3 regions of the Peribacillus sp. NPDC094092 genome follow, and region 3 is predicted to be linked to each of the others. Evidence: riboswitches for the same ligand, from Rfam matches in the RefSeq annotation. Region 3 holds a riboswitch; each other region holds the start of a gene.
What was found. A riboswitch is a leader RNA that binds a small molecule or an ion and turns the genes downstream of it on or off. The one in region 3 is predicted to bind preQ1.
Positions count from the first base shown of each region.

Region 1: another riboswitch for preQ1. It lies ahead of queF (preQ(1) synthase); the one in region 3 lies ahead of queC (7-cyano-7-deazaguanine synthase QueC).
Region 2: another riboswitch for preQ1. It lies ahead of ACQKNS_RS22175 (QueT transporter family protein); the one in region 3 lies ahead of queC (7-cyano-7-deazaguanine synthase QueC).

Region 1 is NZ_JBNNUC010000005.1:249,034-256,790, forward strand. It holds gene ACQKNS_RS21795 (ABC transporter ATP-binding protein) at 1-472, opposite strand, end outside; gene ACQKNS_RS21800 (ABC transporter ATP-binding protein) at 447-2,195, opposite strand; gene ACQKNS_RS21805 (nitroreductase family protein) at 2,646-3,206, shown strand; gene ACQKNS_RS21810 (aspartate kinase) at 3,427-4,773, opposite strand; gene queF (preQ(1) synthase) at 4,976-5,476, opposite strand; PreQ1 riboswitch class I at 5,581-5,626, opposite strand; gene ACQKNS_RS21820 (EamA family transporter) at 5,757-6,614, shown strand; gene ACQKNS_RS21825 (BA3454 family stress response protein) at 6,862-6,996, shown strand; gene ACQKNS_RS21830 (YfmQ family protein) at 7,259-7,708, opposite strand.
Region 2 is NZ_JBNNUC010000005.1:325,011-332,767, reverse strand. It holds gene ACQKNS_RS22190 (cadherin-like beta sandwich domain-containing protein) at 1-506, shown strand, start outside; gene ACQKNS_RS22185 (PAS domain S-box protein) at 560-2,191, opposite strand; gene ACQKNS_RS22180 (TVP38/TMEM64 family protein) at 2,306-2,962, opposite strand; gene ACQKNS_RS22175 (QueT transporter family protein) at 3,085-3,570, opposite strand; PreQ1 riboswitch class I at 3,577-3,621, opposite strand; gene ACQKNS_RS22170 (YbaK/EbsC family protein) at 3,790-4,317, shown strand; gene ACQKNS_RS22165 (hypothetical protein) at 4,441-5,265, shown strand; gene ACQKNS_RS22160 (DUF3892 domain-containing protein) at 5,342-5,638, opposite strand; gene adhP (alcohol dehydrogenase AdhP) at 5,930-6,943, shown strand; gene ACQKNS_RS22150 (sigma-54-dependent transcriptional regulator) at 6,986-7,757, opposite strand, start outside.
Region 3 is NZ_JBNNUC010000002.1:507,790-515,546, reverse strand. It holds gene ACQKNS_RS11465 (DUF4260 domain-containing protein) at 1-71, shown strand, start outside; gene queE (7-carboxy-7-deazaguanine synthase QueE) at 123-851, opposite strand; gene queD (6-carboxytetrahydropterin synthase QueD) at 844-1,314, opposite strand; gene queC (7-cyano-7-deazaguanine synthase QueC) at 1,314-1,979, opposite strand; PreQ1 riboswitch class I at 2,035-2,077, opposite strand; gene ACQKNS_RS11445 (methyl-accepting chemotaxis protein) at 2,263-3,942, shown strand; gene ACQKNS_RS11440 (hypothetical protein) at 4,391-4,606, shown strand; gene pgsB (poly-gamma-glutamate synthase PgsB) at 5,399-6,580, shown strand; gene pgsC (poly-gamma-glutamate biosynthesis protein PgsC) at 6,596-7,045, shown strand; gene ACQKNS_RS11425 (CapA family protein) at 7,056-7,757, shown strand, end outside.

The DNA.
Region 1 (7,757 bases), on a different contig from region 3:
CACTGGAAAAAATCTGGATGACAGAACTATTCAAAGTGGAACTGACATTTTCTATATCATTCGTGACCCTACTCATCAATTCCCCATGCTGACGCCGGTCAAAAAAGGGAATGGACAACTGGTGAAGCTTTTTGAACAATTGATTGCGCATTGCATAAACCGTATCCTGTGCGATTCCAATCATCCAATAATTCTGGAGCCACATGGATAGGGAATAGAATATATAGACCCCGAGAAGTCCGAAAAGAAGGCTGATCAGCCCCCCGCTATCTCTTGTGACAATATAATCATCAATGGCCATCCCAACAAGAAAAGGGCCAAGCAATCCCAAAACCGAGCTTATCAGTACCATGAAAAGGACACAAAATAGCAGGCTTTTATTCGTTGCTAAGTAGGGAATGATCCTTTTTATCGTATTCCAGGAGTTGACCGGTTTAGCCCTTGCCTTATCGGGAGATATTCTTCGGCTCAAGAGTAATCCCCTCCTCCCCAAACTGTGAGTGAACGATTTTTCGATAAAGATCGCTTGTTTGCATCAAATCCTGATGTTTCCCCAGCGCAAGCACTTGACCACTTTCCAGCAACAATATTTTATCCGCCTCCATGGCTGTACTGATTTTTTGTGTAATGATGAGCGTTGTGCACGTATAGTCCTTTAAAGCGGCAAGCAATTTACTTTCCGTTTTCAAATCCAGCGCACTAGTACTATCATCCAGAAGGAGAATCTTTGGTCTGCGCACCAATGCTCTTGCGATTGATAAGCGCTGTTTTTGCCCCCCGGACAGATTCACACCTTTTTGTCCTAAATGGGTTTCATATTTTTTCGGAAGTTTCATTACGGTCTCATGTACCTGAGCATGCATGGCCGCTGTCACGATTTCCTCCATCGAGGCATTTTCTTTTCCCCAAGCGACATTATTTTTTATGGTTCCTGAAAAAAGCAGGGCCTCTTGCGGTACATAGCCAATCCTTTTCCGCAGCGAATTCAAGGGAATATCTTTCACATCCTGGTCATCGATTCGAATGGAGCCGCTTTCAACTTCGTATAATCTCGGAATCAGCTGAAACAGCGATGTTTTCCCTGATCCTGTCGCTCCTATGATGGCAAGCGATTCACCCGGACCGATGGAGAAGCTCAAATTTTTCAATATCGGGGTATCGGTTCCAGGATAACGGAAAGATACATCCATAAACTTGATGCCTCCCCCATCGATGGCCCCACTCTCGCTTTCCGCCTTTCCTTCATCAATATCTATCGGGGTTTCAAATATTTCCGTCACACGTTCCGCTGAAGCCTTCGCACGGGAAATGACCATGATCAGCCATGAAAAAACGGAAAGGGATGCCGCAATCCTCGTGGCATAGTTGACAATCGCCACAACCTCCCCTACCTGTATATCTCCCATAGTTATAAATTCGCTTCCAAGCCAGAGAATGATCAGAATCGCCACATTCATGACAAGCATCAACACAGGCATCGTCGTTTCAATTAAACGAAGGGAAGTCACGGTCTTTCTTTTCAACTCTTCATTTGCATCGTCAAATCGGCCGATTTCATGCTCCTTACGAAGAAAAGCTTTGATCAAGCGCATGCCTATCAGATTTTCCCTCATGACTCCATTGACATTATCAAGTTTATCCTGCACGAGCTTAAACAGCTTGGCCGCTCGTTTCATCACCCATCTAAGGAAAAAGACAAGAACCGGAATAGAAATGATCAAAACAAGGGATAGTTTCAAATCGACCGTAATTGCCATTATCGCCCCGCCAATTACGATCAATGGCGCCCTTGCCATGATACGCAGGCCCATAAAAACCGTATTTTGAAGTTGGGTCACATCATTCGTCATCCTTGTTATCAATGAGGAAGTCGGGATATTATTCAAATTCGCAAAAGAAAACGCCTGTATTTTACCAAAAAGGCTTTTCCTTACATCATGTCCAAAGCTTTGACTTACATGTGATGCCGTAAAGGAATTAACGATCCCGCCAAGGAATGAAAAAACGGAAAGTCCAACCATGACACTTCCCCATTTAATCACCACCGATAAATCTTTCTGCAAAATGCCATCATCAATTATTTTTGCTATAAATAGAGGTTGCAACAGCTCTACCCCGAGCTCGACAATCATTAAGGATAAAGCAAGAATGATCAAAAGCCAGTATGGCTTAAGAAATGAGGACAAATTTTTCATCTATGACCCCCTTCGATTCTTCATATGTAGATTGCATCTTTTCATCCTCTCATTATACATTTTTATACAGATTTTTTAAAAGATTTTAACTAATATAAAGGATTGGTAAATATATTGAATTTTTTTTAATAAATACCCTTGACAAATAACACAAAATAAGCGAAAATTCTAATTGATAATGATTTTCAATTTCATTATCGATCTCTGAAATTTGATAAGCAATTACGATATTCTCTTATCGTACCCTTTTGATATTGTACATAGCTGCAATGTCGCCCCGGCTTCTCTGTGCCTAGTAAAATTATATGCTCATTAGCGAAAGCAAGTCACTAGAATATTGCCCCCTCTTTATTCAAGTAATTTTTTCACGTTGAAGCATATTAGGCAGCCGGGGATTATTTTTTTTTCAACTATTAAACTTACATATATGATTAAAGGAGCAGGGTGATCATGAAACTAGAAGATATCATTAAAGAACGGCGCAGCATCAAACGATTTAAGGACATTCCTGTTCCCATTGATACCATCCAATCATTATTGGAAACTGCGACATGGGCACCGAACCATAAAATGACCCAACCATGGCGCTTCGTCGTGGTACATGGTGAGAGCCGTTTAAAACTCGCGGAAGCAACAAGTGCATTCATGGCAGGCAAAGAGAAGGACCCTGAAAAGAAAAAAGCGGCCGGACAGCGAGGATATAATAAACTTATAGGTGTACCGATGTTTGTCGCAGTGATCATGGAAGAGAATCCGAATCCCATGACACGAGAAGAAGATTATGCGGCCACAAGTGCTTTGATCCAGAATTTCAGCCTGCTTGCCTGGGAACAGGGAATCGGGATGATATGGGAAACATACGGCATGATACACAGCACGGAGTTTCGTGAAGCTTTAGGCGTGAAACCAGGCGAGAAGATCGTCGGCAGCCTTCACGTCGGCTATCCCGACATGATCCCCACTCCACGTCCAAGGAAAGAGATCGATCAAATACTGACCATTATGGACTAATATAAAAGAAAAACCTCCAATCTTCTATTTGGAGGCTCAGACTGTAGACAAACTCGATGCAAATCGAGTTTGTCTACAGTTTTTTTATGGCTTTTGCAATTGGACAACGGTCAATGCCGCTATCAAAAAGAACCCGATGAAAAATCCAGCGTCTGTATAGTGACTAAAAGATTACACACAAAAAACCCCCTTCTAAAAGGAGGTCTCTGTACTATTATTCTCAAAAGAACTCGTGATATAATGCCTGAATTGCCGTCTCTTCATTATGCCCTTTCACACCGAACATCATACTTACCTCCGAAGAGCCTTGGTTGATCATCTCAATATTCACCTTTGCTTCGGCCAAGGCTTTTGACGCTCTTGCCGTCGTACCGACATTATGGCGCATTCCTTCCCCTACAACCATGATCAAGGCAAGATCATGCTCCACATTCACTTCATCAGCATGAAGCTCTTTCTTGATTCGTGAAATGATTTTCTTCTCGGCTTCGCCCTTCATCTGGTCCTGCCTTAGAATAAGCGTCACATCATCGATGCCTGATGGAATATGCTCATATGAAACTCCATAATCTTCGAGGATGTGCAGCAGTTTCCGGCCAAAACCAACTTCCCTGTTCATCAAGTACTTGCTAATGTAAATGCTGCAGAATCCTTTATCACTTGCAATACCAATGACCGGCCCGTTCGTATTATCCCGTGTACTTACAATGCGGGTCCCTTGTGCCGCAGGATTGTTCGTATTCTGGATATGTACGGGTATTCCCGCACGGAATGCCGGAATCAGCGCCTCATCATGAAATACCGAGAAACCTGCGTAAGAAAGCTCACGCATTTCTCGATAAGTTAATTCCCGGATTCCCTTGGGATTGGAAACCACATTTGGATTCACCGCATAAACCGCATCCACGTCCGTAAAGTTCTCATACAAATCAGCTTTGACACCATTTGCAAGAATCGAACCCGTAATATCGGAACCGCTTCTTGAGAAGGTTAAAACATCACCATCTAACGTATAACCGAAGAACCCTGGAAATACTATGATTCCAGGCTCATCACGCAGAGAATATAGCCGGTCATAAGACTCTGGCAGAACCTTGGTGAATCCACCCTCATCCGTTACGATCAGGCCAGCCTTCTTCGGATTTATATACTGAGCCTCTACTCCAAGGCTTTGGAAATAACCTGCGACCAGCTTCGCATTATTATCCTCTCCACTGGCCTTCAAGGTATCCAAATAACGCTTCGGGTTAGTTTGGTCTGCATGCAACAGTGCCATTAAATTTTCCTGGATTCCCGTGACGACACTCTCGGATATTTCCAGTTCTTCAGCAATGCTCGCATAGCGGGATACAACATCTTCTATCAAATGCTCCCCGTTATCCCCGCGCAGCTGCTGTTCTGCAGCTGCAATCAATAAATCCGTCACCTTTATATCATCGGAATTGCGTTTCCCTGGAGCCGAAACGACTACAATCTTCCTCTCTGGATCAGAAACTACAATTTCGAATACCTTTTTCAACTGTTCACCTGACGCAAGTGAACTTCCACCAAACTTTGCAACTTTCATATCGACATCCCCTATTTTCGTAAATATTCTGTCAAAATTAACTCTCCCTATTATTACGCTTTTTCTCGAAACAATCAAGTGGAAATTCCGTTACTGAAGGACAATTGTATTTTTAAAAAGGACAAAATATTAAGACACGGATTGATAATGGCTAAAAAACTAAAAAAGACAACAGGCATTTGCCCATTGTCTCCACTATTCTTTAGCGATTATCCACGGTTTCCGGGTATAAGTCATGGTTCATCAAGCGGTAATCCGCCATTTCCTCATACTTCGTTCCTGGTTTCCCATAATTCGTGTAAGGGTCGATGGATATTCCGCCCCTAGGTGTAAACTTGCCCCAGACTTCAATATATTTAGGATCCATCAATTCGATTAAATCATTCATGATGATGTTCATGCAGTCTTCATGGAAATCACCGTGATTGCGGAAGCTGAATAAATAAAGTTTCAATGATTTGCTTTCCACCATTTTCACACTAGGAATATAGCTGATGTAAATGGTCGCAAAGTCCGGCTGACCCGTTATCGGACATAGGCTAGTGAATTCCGGGCAATTGAATTTGACGAAATAATCCCGGTTCGGATGCTTGTTATCGAATGATTCAAGGATCTCAGGCGCATAGTCGAATGTATATTTTGTTCCTTGATTCCCAAGCAGTGTGATATCTTTTTTTAATTCTTCTTCTTTTCTTCCAGACATTAAAAGTCCTCCTAATCCCACATTTCAGGGAGATTCATAAAATGGGCCTCTATATAACAAAAACCATATCTCCTCAAAGATATGGTTGATTCGCGAAAAATATCAAAGCCATAGTTTTTTTAAGAGGGTGATGCTATGAACCTCTCCCGTTTATCGGGAAATATTTTAAAATTGTCATAGTAAATATAGAAAAAAATATTTAATCTGTCAATCATACTTTTTAAATTTGGTTTGATTCCTTCATGCATTCAGCTTAAAATGTAGAAGAAGTTTATCCTACATGAAGGAAGAGATTACGTCAATGTGGATTTTTGCAGCCCTCATCACGAGTTTATGTTTTGGAATCAATAACAGCATTTTTAAATGGAGTAGCGGAAAGGGTTACTCAAAAGTGCATATCCAATTTTTCTTTTATTTTTCAGCTTTCATTTTGGCCATATCTTATGGAGTATTTGTGGATGGTTTACAGTTTGACTGGCTGTCCATCATGCTTGGCGGAGCCATTGGGGTACTGAACGCTAATGGTAATATCCAGATGGCAAGCGCCTTTGAAAAAGGGCCGGCAAGTTTGACATCTCCATTAATCGCAGCGAATGCAATATTCCCCATTCTCTGTGCAGCTTTAATTTTTCACGAACATATATCTACTTTGCAGTGGGCTGGTATTGTCTGCATGTTTCTCGCTACATTAGTCATTCAGTATACACCTAATGCTAAAGGTAACCATCAATATGTCCCTTGGATGATGCACACATTATTGTCCATATTATCTTTTGGTGTGCTCGGCATTCTTATGACGACATCCACACGTCTTCATTTAAATTCCCTTGATATCCTGGTATCAATGTATGGAGGCGGAACTCTTTACCTTCTTTCGGCTTTGGCCATTAAAAAGGAAAAAATCAAGCTAAATGAAGTCAAAATCGGTTCCTTGGTAGGCCTTTTAAGCACGATAGGCTATGGATGTTATTTCTTTGCGTTGAACACTGGCATCGCAAGCATCATCTTCCCTGTCGTCAGCCTGAATTGTTTAGTTGTCGTTTTCGCAGGATGCTATTTATTCAAAGAAAAACTAAAAAACTATCAAATTGCCGGCGTACTTGCAGCACTAATCGGCATTATCTTGACTAAAATATGAATATAGTTCATTTACAAAACCGACCTGACTGTCATGAGTACAAGCCAGGTCGCTTTTTTATTTTACCGGAAAATAGGGCCGTCAAAAAAAAGTGTTGACACTTCTTATAAAATATCAGATAATTTTGAATATTAATTCTTTATGTTTTACTACTTTTGAAATGTTTGAAAAATCCTCTGCCACGGGTATTAAAGAAATAGGTACAACCACCTTATTTAATTCTGAATTAGGAAAGGAAAGATGCATAATGGTAAAAGTTACGGTAACAGTTGATTTTCAAGGAAAATCTTATCAAACAAACGTCCTTACTAAACCGGATACAGATCATGAAGTAATTTTACAACAAGCTCTTCATCAAGTTGAAAAACAATGGAAAGCATAAACAGGCAGGCATCGCAATAGATACCTGCTTTTTATTACCATTTAAATAATTTAAGTATGAACGATTAAAGAACCTCTTACAGCAATTCCCTCACTTTTAATTGCATTTTCCAAAATAAACTAAAATTGAGACTTCAGTATGTACCTTAACCTCTTAATCCGAATAACATGTAATTTAGAATTGCACCTAAATTGAAATGGATTAATTATAAAAGACTTATAAAAAAAGACGGTCTTTTTTTATAAGTCTTTTTAATGTTCTTTTAAACTAAATTTCTTATTAATGGCACGGAACGCTCTTGGAGGCTATCGGAAAGCAGACTATAAGAAATAACTTTCTTCTTGTACTGTTTAACGACATCCACGTGGTCATTGTAAATATACACAAATAACCTAACGTCCTTTTTGCTCCTTTTAGTATCTATGACCAATGGAGTCCCACTGTTCTCTGGATGTAAAAACAATTTCTCGTTCCCTGGGAATATATGATTTTTTTTCAAAAACCTAGCGTTATTAAAATAATTAATGACTTGAATCTTTTCTTCCCCTTCTAAACGTTTTCCGTCAAAGGTTACGATCGCATTCTCGTCACTAATTTCTGAGTGTATTTTAAATTTGCTGATAATCCAATTAACTGCATCGGTTGGAAGGCAGGAAACCAATATTTTTAACAAACTTAAGATAATTGTCAAAATCAAGACCGGCAATGTCAATTTCATCATCTCCGCTGCGTTTATAAATGCTTATATCACTTATTATATC
Region 2 (7,757 bases), on a different contig from region 3:
CAGATTCCTTAGGTGATGAGGAAAATAATGCACCAGTATTGAACAACCTGACTGTATCATCAGGAGTATGGAACAAATCTTTTAATTCTAATGAGCATACCTATCATATCGAGGTCGATAATGATATTTCTTCAGTCGAAATGAATGCAACGACAAATGCAAGCGGAGCAATGATTGAATATGACGGTGAGAGCAGTAAAAAAGTGAAGATCAAGGATAAAGCAAAAACGGCCATTTCCGTTACCGTTTCAAAGGATGGGGAGCGCCGTACTTACGTCCTTGTTTTCGAAAAGGATATGGATGTGGAAATGGATGAGGAAGAAACCGTGGATGACGTCAAAACAAAAAAGGTGGGAGTTGGGGCAACGCAAATGAGTACAGCCGGCAAGTCGGAGAGCAGTGCATCCAATAATAATACCGGAGGCCAGGTTTATCGCAAACAACCTGTTGAGACCGAGTCATTCTTTGGGAATATAAAGGATTTCTTCACCTCCCTGATTAAATAGGGATGGTTCCGAATCCAGCAAAAAAAGGACAAGGTGTAGGCTTGTCCTCGGATTTATATTTTTATGGGCAAAATGATTTGGACCTCGGTTCCATGATTTAGTTCGCTGTTAAAGTGCACCTTTCCCCGATGCGCCTCAATGATTCGGCAACTGACTGTCAGTCCTAATCCGGTTCCTTTTTCTTTAGAAGAATAGAAAGGCTCGCCAAGATGCTTTATCCGGTTTTTTTCAATGCCGCTCCCATTATCTTTGATGGTAATGGAAAGGTTATTGTCGATGCGTTCGAAATCAATCCAAATGTGATCGGCGGATGCCTCCATTGAATTCTTGAGCATGTTTATGAATACTTGTTTCAGTTGGTTTCCCTCACATAATAGAAGCGGTATTTCGTTTTTAACAGATATTGATATTTGGGTGGGGTACGAGTCCGCCTCTGGTTTCAACAAGGTTTTGACATCATTCATCAGGTCGATGATTTGATGTTTGCTGAATGGAAGTTCCTGTGGTTTTGCCAGAACGAGTAACTCGCTTACAATAAGATTGATCCGGTCCAATTCACTTAACATGATCGTGTAGTATTGTTCATAGGGATGGTCGCTCTTTTTAAGCAGCTGGACGAAACCTTTTAAAGAAGTCAGAGGGTTTCGTACCTCATGGGCCACACTTGCTGCAAGTTCGCCGACTATCGATAATTTTTCAGTTCTTCTTAAGCGTGCTTCGGTTTCCCGAATTTGAGTGACTTCTTTAGCATAAGTAATGATTCCGACTAAATCCTCTCCAACCATCATCGGGACAAACGTACAGGAAAGTAAGATGGGCTTCCCGTATTTCGTCAGGAATTCTATATCTCTCCCTTTCTTTATCCCCTTTTGGTTTTCGATGACATATTGGCAAGATGTACGGATCAACTCCGCGTCTTCTGCTGAGAAGTCCAAATTGATGAATGAGGCTCCATGTATTTCTTCCTGTTGAAAGCCTGTTACCGTTTCAAATCGAGGATTAACGGTCGTGATCATTCCATTTAAATCAAGCATCAGCATCGGATAAGGGTTGTGTTCAAACAATGATTTATAGCGTTGTTCACTATCGAATAATTGATTCTCCGCGACGACTCTTTCAGAAATATCCCTGCCGATGACGACTAAGCCTTTTCGTGAACCATCCTCATTGAACAGGGGGACTTTGATCGTATCAAAGGTCTTGTGATTGCCATCGGGTAGAGGGACGATTTCCTCACACCTTGTAATTTCCCCTTTTACCCACGTTTCCTCATCGGACACTTCACAGTAAATCAACGACTCTTTATAAAATTCGGAGTATTCTGCGAGCTCACTGTCTCTTTTTCCTTTATAGTCCACATGCTCCAATTGAAATAATTGCAGGCCGAAGGTATTGGATTCAAGCCATCGGCCATCACCATCCTTGAAGTTAACGAAATCCACCATTGAATTGATGAGTGTACGCCGACGTTGTTCCGCTTCTTTTAATTGCTTGAATTCTTCCCTTTTCGCTAAATAAAGATATAAAACCAAGCCTATTGATAAAAGGAAAACAAATCCTTCCGCTCTTTGAAGTTGAATGAAGACCTCTTTGTTTTGGATATTTGTAGTTAAAAAATAGTCGAACACGACTAGTGTAAGAATCCCGGATAGGATATAGATTGCTAAGATGGAGCGTTTGGACATGGAGATTCTCCCTGATTTTAAGACATTCTAAGGTAAAATTACATACACATTTTAACAAACTATCGAAAAAAAATATATGCAGAATCCTAAATAAAAAAACAGGGGCCAAAGTGGTCACCTGTTTTTTCTGAAGAAGGTTTGTTTCTTTTTCTTTTTTGCACGCTTATAGATAATGAAAAATAGTAAGAAGATGAGTGCGAGTGCTGCTAATGTATATTGGTTCATTTCAACAGATAGCAGTCCATATGGAATGAGCGAAAGGAAGAAAAAGTATATAAGGTTGCCAAGTGCCGTCGCTAATAAAAAATCCTTGAAAGTGACGGTGCTGACTCCAGCTACCAAGTTAATTAAGCTTGTTGGAATCAGAGGGAAAATCCTGCCTGTAAAAACGTACATGAAGCCATGCTCCACAACAGTTTCTTGCCATTTTTCTCCAATCTTATTTAAGAGAAGCTCCTGAAACCAGTTTCTTGCTGCATAAAAAATGAAACCTGAGGCAACAACGCTTGTAAACCAACTCCATAGATATCCATATACGAATCCGAATATCGTGACATTGATAGTCAGGAGCAAAATTAAGGGAATGATTGTAAAAGAATTTTGTACAAACATCAATACGAATGTCACAATAAATGTAAGCAAAAGGTTTTCCTTCAAAATGCCAATAACAGAATCCAGATCACTTTTCCAAACCAAAGTGAATAACTCTGCATTAGAAAAAATAAATATTGCGATTACCAATAGACCGATTATGGTCAGGACTTTTTTCAAAGGGCCACCACCATTCTTACTAGTAGTTTATCATTTTCGAGTTCATTGGTGAAAAAAAAGAGCTGCCGCATCATGCAGACAGCTCTTTTCCATTATAGTGGGTTTGCGGCGCGAAGATTCCATTAAAGCCACTTTTCAAACTGAATTCTTTTGTTCATTCCATAAATGATTGGCGCTCCAATCAAGAGGACAACGAATTCACCGACAGCCGTGGTCATCCAGCTTAACCAGAAAGGGAAACCCAGGGCAAGGTTCAGTTCAATTGCAATTAAAAACATTGTGAACGTGAAAAAGATAATCGTAGCGATCATCCGTCCTTTAATGCCTTTTATGAACCGAGAAACAAAAATGACAAGCAATAAGGCGAGCAGAGATTGCCCTACCCCGAAAATCAAGTCATATGGCACCATCGGCGAAAAGAGCAGATTCGATATGAAGACTCCACCGACGATACCGTAGATATACTTTTTATTGAATACAATCAGATGATTCAGTATTTCCGGTACACGAAATTGGAACATCTGAAATGATATTGGTTGGAACACCAATGAGACCGCCACATACAAGGCAGCCAATAACCCGCTTATCACGAGCGTACGAACATTCATTTTACTCTCTCCCTAGTTTTTTATCGTGGGATGGTTACGAACCACGTTTAGGCGTTTGCCCGATGTTTAATAGTATCCCATGTAAGCTTATTTCGTCAATTTGTAAAGAATGGTTTTTATTTATATTTCCAAGCCGCGGAAGTAGCTCGATTGGATTTTGATTTATTGCAATGAAGGATGATATTATTTCAATATGTACTTCAAAGGAGTGAATATGGAATGTCGATCGAGAGTGTCAAAAGCCATTTTAAAAAATGGGATCGGGAAGGCGATGTAATGGAGTTCGAAACATCGAGTGCTACGGTGATTGAAGCAGCGGAAACCATCGGTGTTATTCCAGCGCGGATTGCTAAGACTCTTTCCTTTAAGGGGGAAGGTGAAAAAGCCATTTTGGTTGTTGCTGCTGGGGACGCGAAAGTGGATAATAAGAAATTTCGTCAGACGTTCGGTTTCAAGGCACGAATGCTTTCACCTGAAGAAGTCCTTGCACAGACCAGCCATGCTATCGGAGGCGTTTGCCCGTTTGGTCTGGCAAATGATCTAGCTGTTTTTCTTGATGTATCGCTGAAACGCTTTGAGTCATTGTTCCCGGCATGCGGCAGTGCGAACTCTGCAATAGAACTTAAGCTCGCTGAGTTGTTCGAATATTCAGGCGCTGAGGATTGGGTGGATGTTTGCAAAGGTTGGGAAGAGAAGGGGAACGAGGAAGCAGCAGTAGGCATAGGCAATGCAATTGATGGCATTTGATGGTTTCAAAAAATCCACATGAATGGAAGTCCACTATTGTGGACTTTATTTTAGTGGCGGCCCAATTTTCTATGTTTTAAGCGGAAAATCGGGCAGAAAGTGTTCCTGAGCGGAGGTTGAAAGATGTTAAATGAAAGCAAAAGAAAAAGCAAAAGCAAAAGCAATAACAGCTATCTTAGTCTTAAAACTCTTTATGAAGAGAATATAACGGTTAAGAGCATTGCCCAGGAACTTGAGTTTTGCCATAAAAACGATCTGGCGGTGGATATCCAGAAAGCATTGGAAAAAAAGAATTTTGATATATTGGCAGTGCAAGATCAGGGGGAAATCATCGGGTATATCGAAAGGGAAGAACTCGGTGAAGGAAGGATCTCTGAATATTTGAGAAACTTTTCACCAAGGGAAATGGTTTCGGATTCAACCCCTTTGATCCAGCTTCTCCAGATTTTCAAGAATAAAACAAGGGTATTCGTATTAGAGAATAATTCAATTAAAAAGTTGATTACCCATGCCGACCTTCAAAAGCCTCCGATCAGGATGCTGATATTCGGATACATTACGTTATTGGAAATGAGGATGAGTGATATCATCCAGGATAGATTTGGCGATGGCAGCTGGTATCCAATGATCAGCGAAGACCGTTTTGAAAAGGCCACCGAATTATATAGAAGGAGAATCGATAAAAACGAGGATATAAATATCATAGAGTGCCTGCAAATCAGTGATAAATTCGATATCATACATAAAGATAAAGAATTGAGGCGCTTCTTCCAAATCCCTTCGAAAAGTAAAGGGAAGAAGGATGCGAATTCCATCCGGAAATTACGGGATAAGATTTCCCATGCTAATGAATTGGGTCTGGACATGTCATGGATGGAAATCATCGAGGTTGTCGAGTCCTGTGGCCGACTGCTCGAAATCTCTGAATCTTATCAGTATGAAAAATAAGGATCCGGCTAATCATGCTGGTTCCTTTTTAGTGCATCCAAATAGAAAAAACTGCCCATATCAGGCAGTTTCCCCCTCAAAACTCCGGCAGTTGATCCAGGTTATTTTCTTTTATCCCATCGGGCTCACTCCGCAATATGTCACGTCCATATTTATGAAAGACGTCAACATTGGCCAGGTTGCCTGCTTTGGCTTCCGAAAGGGCTGTGGGGTAGTCGAGTTCGCGGCCGGAGTTCGTCTTGATGGCGATAATATTGTCCTCTTCATTTTTCCTTACAGCGATGATTTCTTCTTTTCCCGCTGAATCAGCTTGGTTTGCTTGCGGTGTTCCCTGCTGTTTATATGATTCATAGGCTTTTTCAAATTGGTCCATGTTTTAGACACCTCCTATTTATAGGGTGAGCCATTTTTTCTGCAATATACAAACCGGATTTCGTCCAACTTGAGCCATTAATTCGACCAAACGGGCCGATTTTTCGGCATTTTTTTAAAGTGAATGCTATGATATTTGCCTTTTTGCAGTGGCATGGGATTTGCATCTTTTGTAAGTAGTAGGTGTAAGTAGCAGCAAAAAAATAAAAACAACTGGATTAAGGGAGGAAAATGAATCATGAATGTAAAACAAGGGGCAAGCACTGTAAATGCAAAGCAAAATGTCAAGACAATGAAAGCGGCGGTCGTCAATGAATTTAACCAAAAACTTGAGATTAAAGAAGTTCCCATCCCAGAGTTGGAATATGGAGAGATATTAGTGAAAATTAAAGCCTGTGGCGTGTGTCATACAGATTTGCATGCGGTACATGGTGATTGGCCGGTAAAACCTAAGCTTCCGCTTATCCCCGGACATGAGGGTGTGGGCATTATAGAGAAGGTGGCAGAAGGGGTAACTTCCTTGAAAGTAGGTGACCGTGTTGGAATCCCATGGCTTTATTCGGCCTGTGGCGATTGTGAATATTGTCTGACCGGAAGGGAAACGCTTTGCTTGGATCAATTGAATGCAGGCTATTCGGTGGACGGAGGGTATGCGGAATATTGTAAAGCACCCGCCAAATATGTGGTGAAGGTTCCTGAAGGGCTTGACTTTGCGGAGGTTTCTCCAATTTTCTGTGCAGGTGTAACGACTTATAAAGCGCTTAAGGTGTCAGAAGCAAAACCTGGTGATTGGGTAGCGGTTTATGGAATTGGCGGATTGGGACATGTTGCCCTGCAATACGCGAAAGCGATGGGCTTTAATGTGATTGCTGTTGATATTCAAGATGATAAGCTTGATCTGGCAACGGAACTTGGAGCGGATTACACGATTAATGGACTGAAGACCGATCCTGTACAGGCTATAAAGGATAAGGTTGGCGGTGTGCAGGCATCCATCTCTGTAGCGGTTACGAAAAAAGCTTTCGAACAGGCTTACAGTTCAGTCAAGAGGGGCGGAACAGTTGTCGTAGTCGGATTGCCGAATGATGAACTTCCAATCCCGATTTTTGATACAGTGCTAAATGGGGTAACTGTAAAAGGGTCAATCGTCGGCACGAGAAAAGATTTACAGGAAGCTGTTCAATTTGCGGCAGAGGGTAAAGTCAGAACGAATATAGAGACGAGGAAACTTGATGAAATAAATGATGTGTTTTCAATGATGGAAAAGGGGGAAATCAACGGACGCATCGTATTGACGCTGGAATAGGAACAGAGGAGGAAGCCTTGGAACGGGGCATCCTCCTTTTTATCATGTCTGGTTCTTCTCATTTAATATATAACGTAATTTCCTTATGGATATTTGCAAGCGTTTGGCAGCTTCATTCCGGTTGCCGTAGGTTTTTTGCAGTGCCTGCATGACGAGCTCCTTTCCGATTGTGGATTGAAGCTGTTTGATTTCGGTAAGGATTTCATCAAGCATCAGTTCATCCTTCTCATTAAAGTCAGCCACTAGCCTTTTTCGCCATTCTTCAAGGAGGTTATCAGTTGGCATAATCCCATAAGTGGACACGTTTTTGTCTGGGATGATCTGGCTGTTAGTGAGAGAGATATCATTGGCGGATATTACCGACTTATGGTCTGCGAGAGTTAATGTGCGCATGACCACATTAGATAGTTCACGTATGTTGCCTGGCCAATTGTATTGCTGTAATTTTTCAATGGCTTCATTGGAAAAGGAGATATTTCCATGACCATTCCTCTCAATCAAGTGACGGACAAGCAAGGGAATATCCTCTTTTCGGTTCCTTAATGGCGGGATATCGAGAGTCACGACGTTCAGCCGGTAAAATAGGTCTTCCCGGAATTTATTATTGTCCACTGCCTGCTGCAGATTTTCATTGGAGGCGGCCACTAACCGGGCGTTCGTCCGTAATGTCCCGCTGCTGCCAACCCGCATGAATTCCCGCGTTTCCAAAACACGAAGCAATTTGACCTGGATTGCGGGACTCGCATCCGCAATTTCATCGAGAAAAAGCGTCCCGTTCCCGGCAATTTCGAAAAAACCCTTTCGCAGCTGGGTC
Region 3 (7,757 bases):
TGGATCGCTTATTGGGATATGGCCTTAAATACACATCTTCCTTCACAGACACACATATTCAAAGGCTTTAAAAAGCGTAAAAGGCAGTGTGATCATGCCATCACACTGCCTTTTGCTCACTTTTATACGCCCCGCTTGTTTCCCCATATATAGGTATGCAGCTGGGGCAGCACTTTCACGTCATTCAATTCATCATCTGCTATCACTTTATCTATTAACTCTTCGTATTTCTTCAAAAGACCGCTGATCAATTGACGATCATCCGCTGTCCTGCTATCGTCATTGCCAACCTGCAAATAAAAGGGAATATCCGGGTAACGCCCATGTACATGTTTGGCATATTGGTAATCTTCCTCGTTAAAGACGACAATCTTCAATGAGACGTGGTTTTCAGGATTTCGATTGGCAAGGTTCGAGAGGATTTGATCGAGCACCGTAAAGTCCGTGTTCATTCTAGAGCTCGGCGGCTTAGGCGAAATCGTCAGTTCATCAATATCGAGAAACCAATCCTGCCATCGGCTCCCTTGTGTTTCGACACCTATCTTCATTTTATTTTCATGTAAGATCGCTATCAAGCCATTTAGGTTTTTAAGCAGAGCCGGGTTTCCGCCTGATATCGTCACGAAGGAAAAACCGGTTCCCCCAATTCGCTTCAGCTCATCCCATATTTCTCTAGCAGTCATTTGGACGGTATCTTCCTTACCGGTGCCATCCCAAGTAAATGCGGAATCACACCAGGCACATGAATAATCGCATCCGGCCGTCCTAACGAACATGGTTTTTTGACCAATGACCATTCCTTCACCTTGGATGGTCGGTCCGAAGATTTCCATAACCGGGATTTTACTCACTTTCCATCCACTCCCGTCTGGCTTCGGCATAGCTTGTCGGCGTTTCGTATAGTCTAACGAATTCGACTCTAGCACCCTCATATTCTTTTAATGAAAGGGCTTCGGCCATTTTTTCATAAATCCAGACAACCATATTTTCAGCTGTTGTATTCATAAGCGGCAGGGTTTCATTCAAATAGCGATGATCCAGGTGGATTTCAATCTCATTTTTCCATATATCCTTGATGTCCCCGAAATCTATCATCAAACCGCGTGAATCCGTATACCCGCTCAATCCGAAAATGACCTTATATGTGTGGCCATGCAGGTTCTTGCATTTTCCTTCATAGTCATGCAGATGGTGCGCCGCGTCAAAGGTGAATTCCTTACTCACGAGAACCCTCTTGTTTGTATACTTCAATTGGCTGCGCTGAATATCTTCATCTATTTTTTGGAGTTTATCCACTATAGTAAAACCGTACATCATGAAAGCACCTTCCGTCTGCTAACATAATCATCCAATCCTTTTTTCCGCAGATTACATGCCGGACAATCTCCACAGCCGTCTGAGATAATCCCGTTATAGCAAGTCAGGGTCTTTTCGCGGACAAAGTCGAATGCGCCAAGCTGATCCGCAAGCTCCCATGTTTCTTCTTTATTAAGCCACATCAGCGGCGTATCAATCACGAAGGACTGGTCCATCGACAAGTTCAAGGTCACATTCAACGATTTAATGAATACATCACGGCAGTCGGGATATCCGCTGAAATCCGTTTCACAGACACCGGTGACAATATGTTTAGCGCCAATCTGACTCGCCAGCACACCGGCAAACGAAAGGAACAGCAAATTCCTCCCTGGTACGAACGTCGAGGGCAATTCCCCTTCTTCCCCGTCCGCCACTGCAATATCACTTCTCGTCAATGCATTCGGTGCCAGCTGGTTCAGCAGCGACATGTCAAGGATATGATGGTTCACGCCCAATTCCTTGGCAATGCTTTGAGCGCATTCGATTTCCAAGCTATGCCGCTGATTATAATCGAACGTCACTGCTTCCACTTCCTCAAATCTCTCCAATGCCCAGAACAGGCACGTCGTACTGTCCTGGCCTCCGCTAAACACAACCACTGCCTTTTCTTTCTTCTTCATTACGATAAAACTCCTTTTTACGGAAAAAAACAGCACCCTAAGAATAGAGCACTGTTTCTCCTTAGTTTTTTTGAGAGGGTAGCTAGAACCTCTTCCGCCTTAACGCGGAATATTATATTTTTCCAAGTCAATAGTAACTTGAAAACGACAATAAATCAAGATGATTATATTTAGTGAATAGTAGATCTGATGGAAAATTTGGTTATCTTTTCATCGCTTAAATATCACCCTATCCGTCCGATAAAATAATGTGAATAAAAAATCGATAAAGGGGTCCATTAAATTGAAAAGCATTAAAGGAAAGATATTGGTGGCATTTTCACTCATCATATCTTTATGTGTCATCTTAGGAGCATTCAACATTTATTCCAGCAACAAGTCTCTGGTATATTCCCAGGATATCATCGAAAAGGAACTTCCGCTTCTTATCCAAGATGAAAAACTGCTATATAATCTAGCACAAAGAACCGCATTCGCCCGAGCCTATATTCTATATGGTGACGAGAGTTATAAAGAAAGGTTTTTACAATATACCGAAGACAGCAAGGCCATCCAGGAGGATCTCCTCTCTTTAAGCGATTCTGATAAATCGAAGGAATTGATCGAGAAAAGCGTGGATTGGAGGACGATGATTGTAGACCGGGTATTTCCACAATATGAAAAGGGAAATGAAGAACGCGCGAAAGAGATACTCAAAAATGAAGTGGCGCCAATCAGCAATGAAGTAATGGAGGGTTTCAAGGAGCTTGCTTCTGAACGCGAGGAATTGATTGCCGCTTCAGGTAAAACCGTCATCGCAAGCGGGAAATCGGTTAAGAAGACAAGTATCATCATATCCATTGCGGCAGTCCTCATCGGCCTTCTGCTGGCGCTTGTGACTGCCAATCTCATTACCGCCCCCCTCCTTAAAATCAGGGACAGGATGAAAATGGTGGCTGAAGGAAAGCTGAATCATGAGCCCCTGGAGCAAAAGTCATATGATGAAATGGGCCAATTAACGGTATCCGCCAACCAAATGCAGAGTAACCTTCGTGATACGATCGAAAAAATGCTCGTTGTGTCCGAATCCGTTTCCAACCAAAGTGAGGACCTAACTCAATCAGCAAAAGAAGTGCAGCAGGGCAGCAAACAAATAGCCACGACGATGTATGAACTTTCGGAAGGTTCAGAGTCACAAGCCAACCGGGCAGCTGAAATGGTTCGGATGATGGATGATTTCACCGGCAGGATCGAGTTGGCCAGCCTGGAAGGAGTGGATGCAGCTAAAAGTTCATCCGAAATCCTTTCCTTGACCAAGGAGGGCACCACTTTAATGCGCAGTTCGGTCCAACAGATGCAATGTATTGACAGGATTGTAAAAAATGCCGTAGAGCAAGTGAAAGGGCTCGATTCTCAATCGCAGCAAATTTCGCAGCTTGTGCAGGTCATCAAGGATATATCCAATCAAACCAATCTATTGGCGCTGAATGCTGCCATAGAAGCCGCTCGTGCTGGTGAACATGGCAAGGGCTTTGCCGTCGTCGCCGATGAAGTGCGGAAACTCGCTGAAGAGGTCACACACTCCGTTGGGGATATCACCAATATTGTCTCCGCCATTCAAACGGATTCAAAAACAGTCGTCCACTCCCTGGAAGATGGTTATACACAAGTGGGTGAAGGTACGAAACAGATCACGCTCACAGGCCAAACCTTTGAAACTATCAATCACTCTGTCGGGAATATGGAAATGAAAATACAGCATATAACAGACGAATTGAACTATATCTCCACAAATAGCCAAAAAATCAATCAGGCCATCGAAGATATCGCAGCGGTTTCTGAAGAGTCCGCGGCTGGAATCGAACAAGTCTCCGCCTCCGCTCAGCAATCCAGCTCTTCAATGGATGAAATCACGAATCATGCCAGTGAACTTGCATCTTCAGCAGAACTGCTGACTGAACAGGTCAGGAAATTCCAATTATGACACTAGCAATTTCCCGTTACATGAATGCGGGAAATTGCTTTTCCCTCCCATTATATGGGTTGTTTCATTTTCGTATCTTCGGGGAATAAATAACTATACACAATAATAAACCATTAAAAAGCGAATCTATCAAAAGCGGCTGGGATTGAATATTTTCCTTTATTTTCAGAATATTTAGTGTATAATTGATTAAAGGAATATTTTAACTTAAATAACCATCACTTCCAATAACCGCTACTGCAATTCCCGTCATTTCCTTTCAACACCATGCACGTGCACTTATACTCAGTAAGATCCATTGCATGCTTTCTCTCGAATCAAACTGTTCACGACTTTATTCACAAAAAAAACGCGATTTCCACTCCAAAACTGTAAAAAAAGGTTAAATTACACGATTGATATGTTACTATTAAACCAAGACCTTTTAACCCCATAAGGAGGAATTCATATGAAACGTTTTTTCAAATTCATAACAGATTTTAACGAAAGAAAAGCACTGGAACGGGAAACCGAAGAATTCTTTCGCAAAGAATACGAAAATTATATGAAGATGAATCCTGACAATCAAGGAAAAAGAAGGAGATTAGTTCCTAGACTTTATGTGATTGATGGCGGTAAAAAGGGCTCCAACCTTGAGATTTCTGACAGAAAGAAATCAAGTTAACCTGATTCCTTCCATAATCAGCTGCCAAAAGCTGTGGCTCAAGACCCAAAAACGGTAAATCTCCATGTTAAACGGACATTCGTGGCCATTCCATTCATTTACAATATATAAGCCAAAAGCTCAGATATGCTTCTGAGCTTTTTTTGTTTTTCATTCCTCTATAAACAGTATATCTATAGAAGAAACTAGGTATTTTTTTAAAAAATGGGTTAACTTTAGTTTTATTTCATGTTTCAGGTAAAAGATCCAATATAGTCCCGTTGGGTATTTTCTAAGAAAAAAACCGGAAAATGTAAAAAAAAAGAGATGTGTTCTTTTACTCATCTTTAATCAAATTCAAAAGAGTTCAACTAATTGAGTCGTTAGATGCAATATCTTACATTGAATAACAAATGCATAAATATTGTTACGTTTATGTCGAACAATGGGTATAAACAATTACCAAACTGTAATAAACGTCACTTTTAAGAACCAAATATTATTCAAATATAGCCATTAAGAATCAGGTTCAAATACTCATGAAACTACCTTGATTCCGGCCAAAATTGTTTTTTCATTAAACTTTCCATAATTTAGTGTAAAATGACCGCGTATTCCTCCGATTTCCAGCCATAACTTTGTACTCATAAAACAATTTATCCCATTAGATACTATTACACCCCAATATACATTTATTTGAAAAAGCTGATAATAACTATATTACGATAAAATAATTAGCCCTTGCCTATTAAGTTTAAAATCATGTAGTGTGTATTCAGTAATTCAAATATTTGAAAAAAGAGAGGTTAAAAAATGGCACCGATATTTATTTGTGCGATCTTTTTGCTTGGCTATGGCATTTTCGAACAAAAACGCCATCAGAAGCGTCTCGACTCCATCCCGGTACGTGTGAATGTGAATGGGATTCGGGGGAAATCGACTGTAACGCGTCTAATTACAGGTGTAATCCAGGAAGCTAAGTACAAAACAGTAGGCAAAACAACCGGAACATCTGCAAGAATGATCTATTGGTTTACCGATAAGGAAAAACCGATTGTACGCCGCCCGGAAGGACCAAACATAGGAGAACAGCGGCGTGTAGTTAAAGAAGTTGCCGAATTAGGCACGGAAGCACTGGTTTGTGAGTGCATGGCCGTACAGCCTGACTATCAACTAATCTTCCAAAACAAAATGATCCAAGCAAACATTGGGGTAATCGTAAATGTCTTGGAAGACCATATGGATGTCATGGGACCGACTTTGGATGAGGTTGCTGAAGCTTTCACTGCTACCATTCCCTATAATGGTCACCTAATAACCATCGAAAGTGAATATTTGGACTTTTTCAGGCAAATTGCCGAAGAACGCAACACAAAAGTGATTGTTGCAGACAATTCGAGAATTTCGGAAGACTTTCTACGCGAATTCGACTATATGGTATTTCCTGATAATGCATCACTGGCCTTGGCCGTTGCGGAAGCTTTGGGCATCGATGAAAAAACAGCTTTTCGCGGAATGTTGAATGCACATCCCGATCCAGGGGCCATGCGGATCACCAAATTCGGGGATCCCATCCAGCCAACTTTCTTTGTAAATGGCTTTGCTGCAAATGACGCGTCATCGACGCTGAACATCTGGGAACGTGTCAATACGTTCGGATACAGCACGGAACCTCCTATCGTCATCATGAATTGCCGTCCCGACCGCGTGGACCGTACCGAGCAGTTTGCTAGAGATGTATTGCCTTACATAAAATCTGAAATCGTCATTTCCATTGGTGAAACCACATCTCCGATCACTCGGGCATTCGAGCAAGGTCAATTGGATACAAAAGAATATTGGGATTTAGAAAACTGGTCAACCGAAGAAATCGTTGCCCGCCTCCGCCCATTGATGAAAAATCGCATCGTCTACGGTGTCGGGAATATTCACGGTGCAGCGGAACCTTTAATTGAAGCATTCATGAAATCTAAAACAAAGCAAAAAGCGAGTTAAGTAGGAGGAACCTTAATGTTTGGATCGGATTTATATGTAGCCCTAGTACTGGGAGTAACGCTTAGCCTTATATTTTCAGAAAAGACGGGTGTCGTACCCGCAGGACTTATCGTGCCAGGTTATTTGGCATTAGTATTTGACCAATGGGAAATCATGCTGACCATCCTGATCATTAGTGTCGTAACTTATTTGATCGTCACCCACGGCCTTTCAAGATGGGTGATTTTATATGGAAGAAGAAAATTCGCAGCCATGATGGTCACCGGGATTTGCTTGAAACTCCTCTTGGACTTCGTCTACCCCGTCATGCCATTTGAAATATTCGAGTTTCGGGGAATCGGTATAATCGTACCCGGATTGATTGCGAATACCATACAAAGACAAGGAATGCCATTGACACTTGGCAGCACGCTTTTATTATCCGGCTTGACTTTCGGTTTAATGAACGTGTACTACCTATTCTGAGGTGCAAAAAATGAAACGGACTTTAAATGCAAAAGAAAAAACACTTATCTTTATTAAACATACGAAGAAAAAGAATCTTAAATACACTGGAATCATACTACCTATATTACTAATCGCTTTAGTCATTACCACTTGGATGGGACGGGCTGAGGAAATGAAAACCACCGCTTCAAAATCCGATCAGCCATTAACGATGACAATGGTTGGTGATGTGATGATGGGACGTTATGTTGAAGAAGTGACGGAAAAGCACGGGTATGAATACCTCTTCCGTTATATGAAGCCCTATTTTGCCCATTCAGACTATGTCAGTGGGAATTATGAACATACCGCTTTAAAAGAAGAAGTATCCAACTACAAGGGAGCGGATACGCCCATACGGTTAAACTCCAATGCTAGCGGTGTGGAAGCGGTTAAAGATGCTGGCTTCTCTGTAATGACTTTGGCCAATAACCATATGATGGACTATGAAGAACAAGGACTTCTAGATACGATGGATGAATTTAAAAGTGCGGATATGCACTATGTCGGTGTTGGATCGAACACTACGGAAGCCAAAAATAGCATCGACTATGCGGATGTTAATGGCGTACGTGTCGCAACACTTGGCTTCACGGATGTTTACGGTAAGGATGCCGTGTCAAAAAGTGATAAAGCCGGTCTACTGAACTCCAACCCTGATTTATTATTTGAAATGATCGGCAAAGCAAGG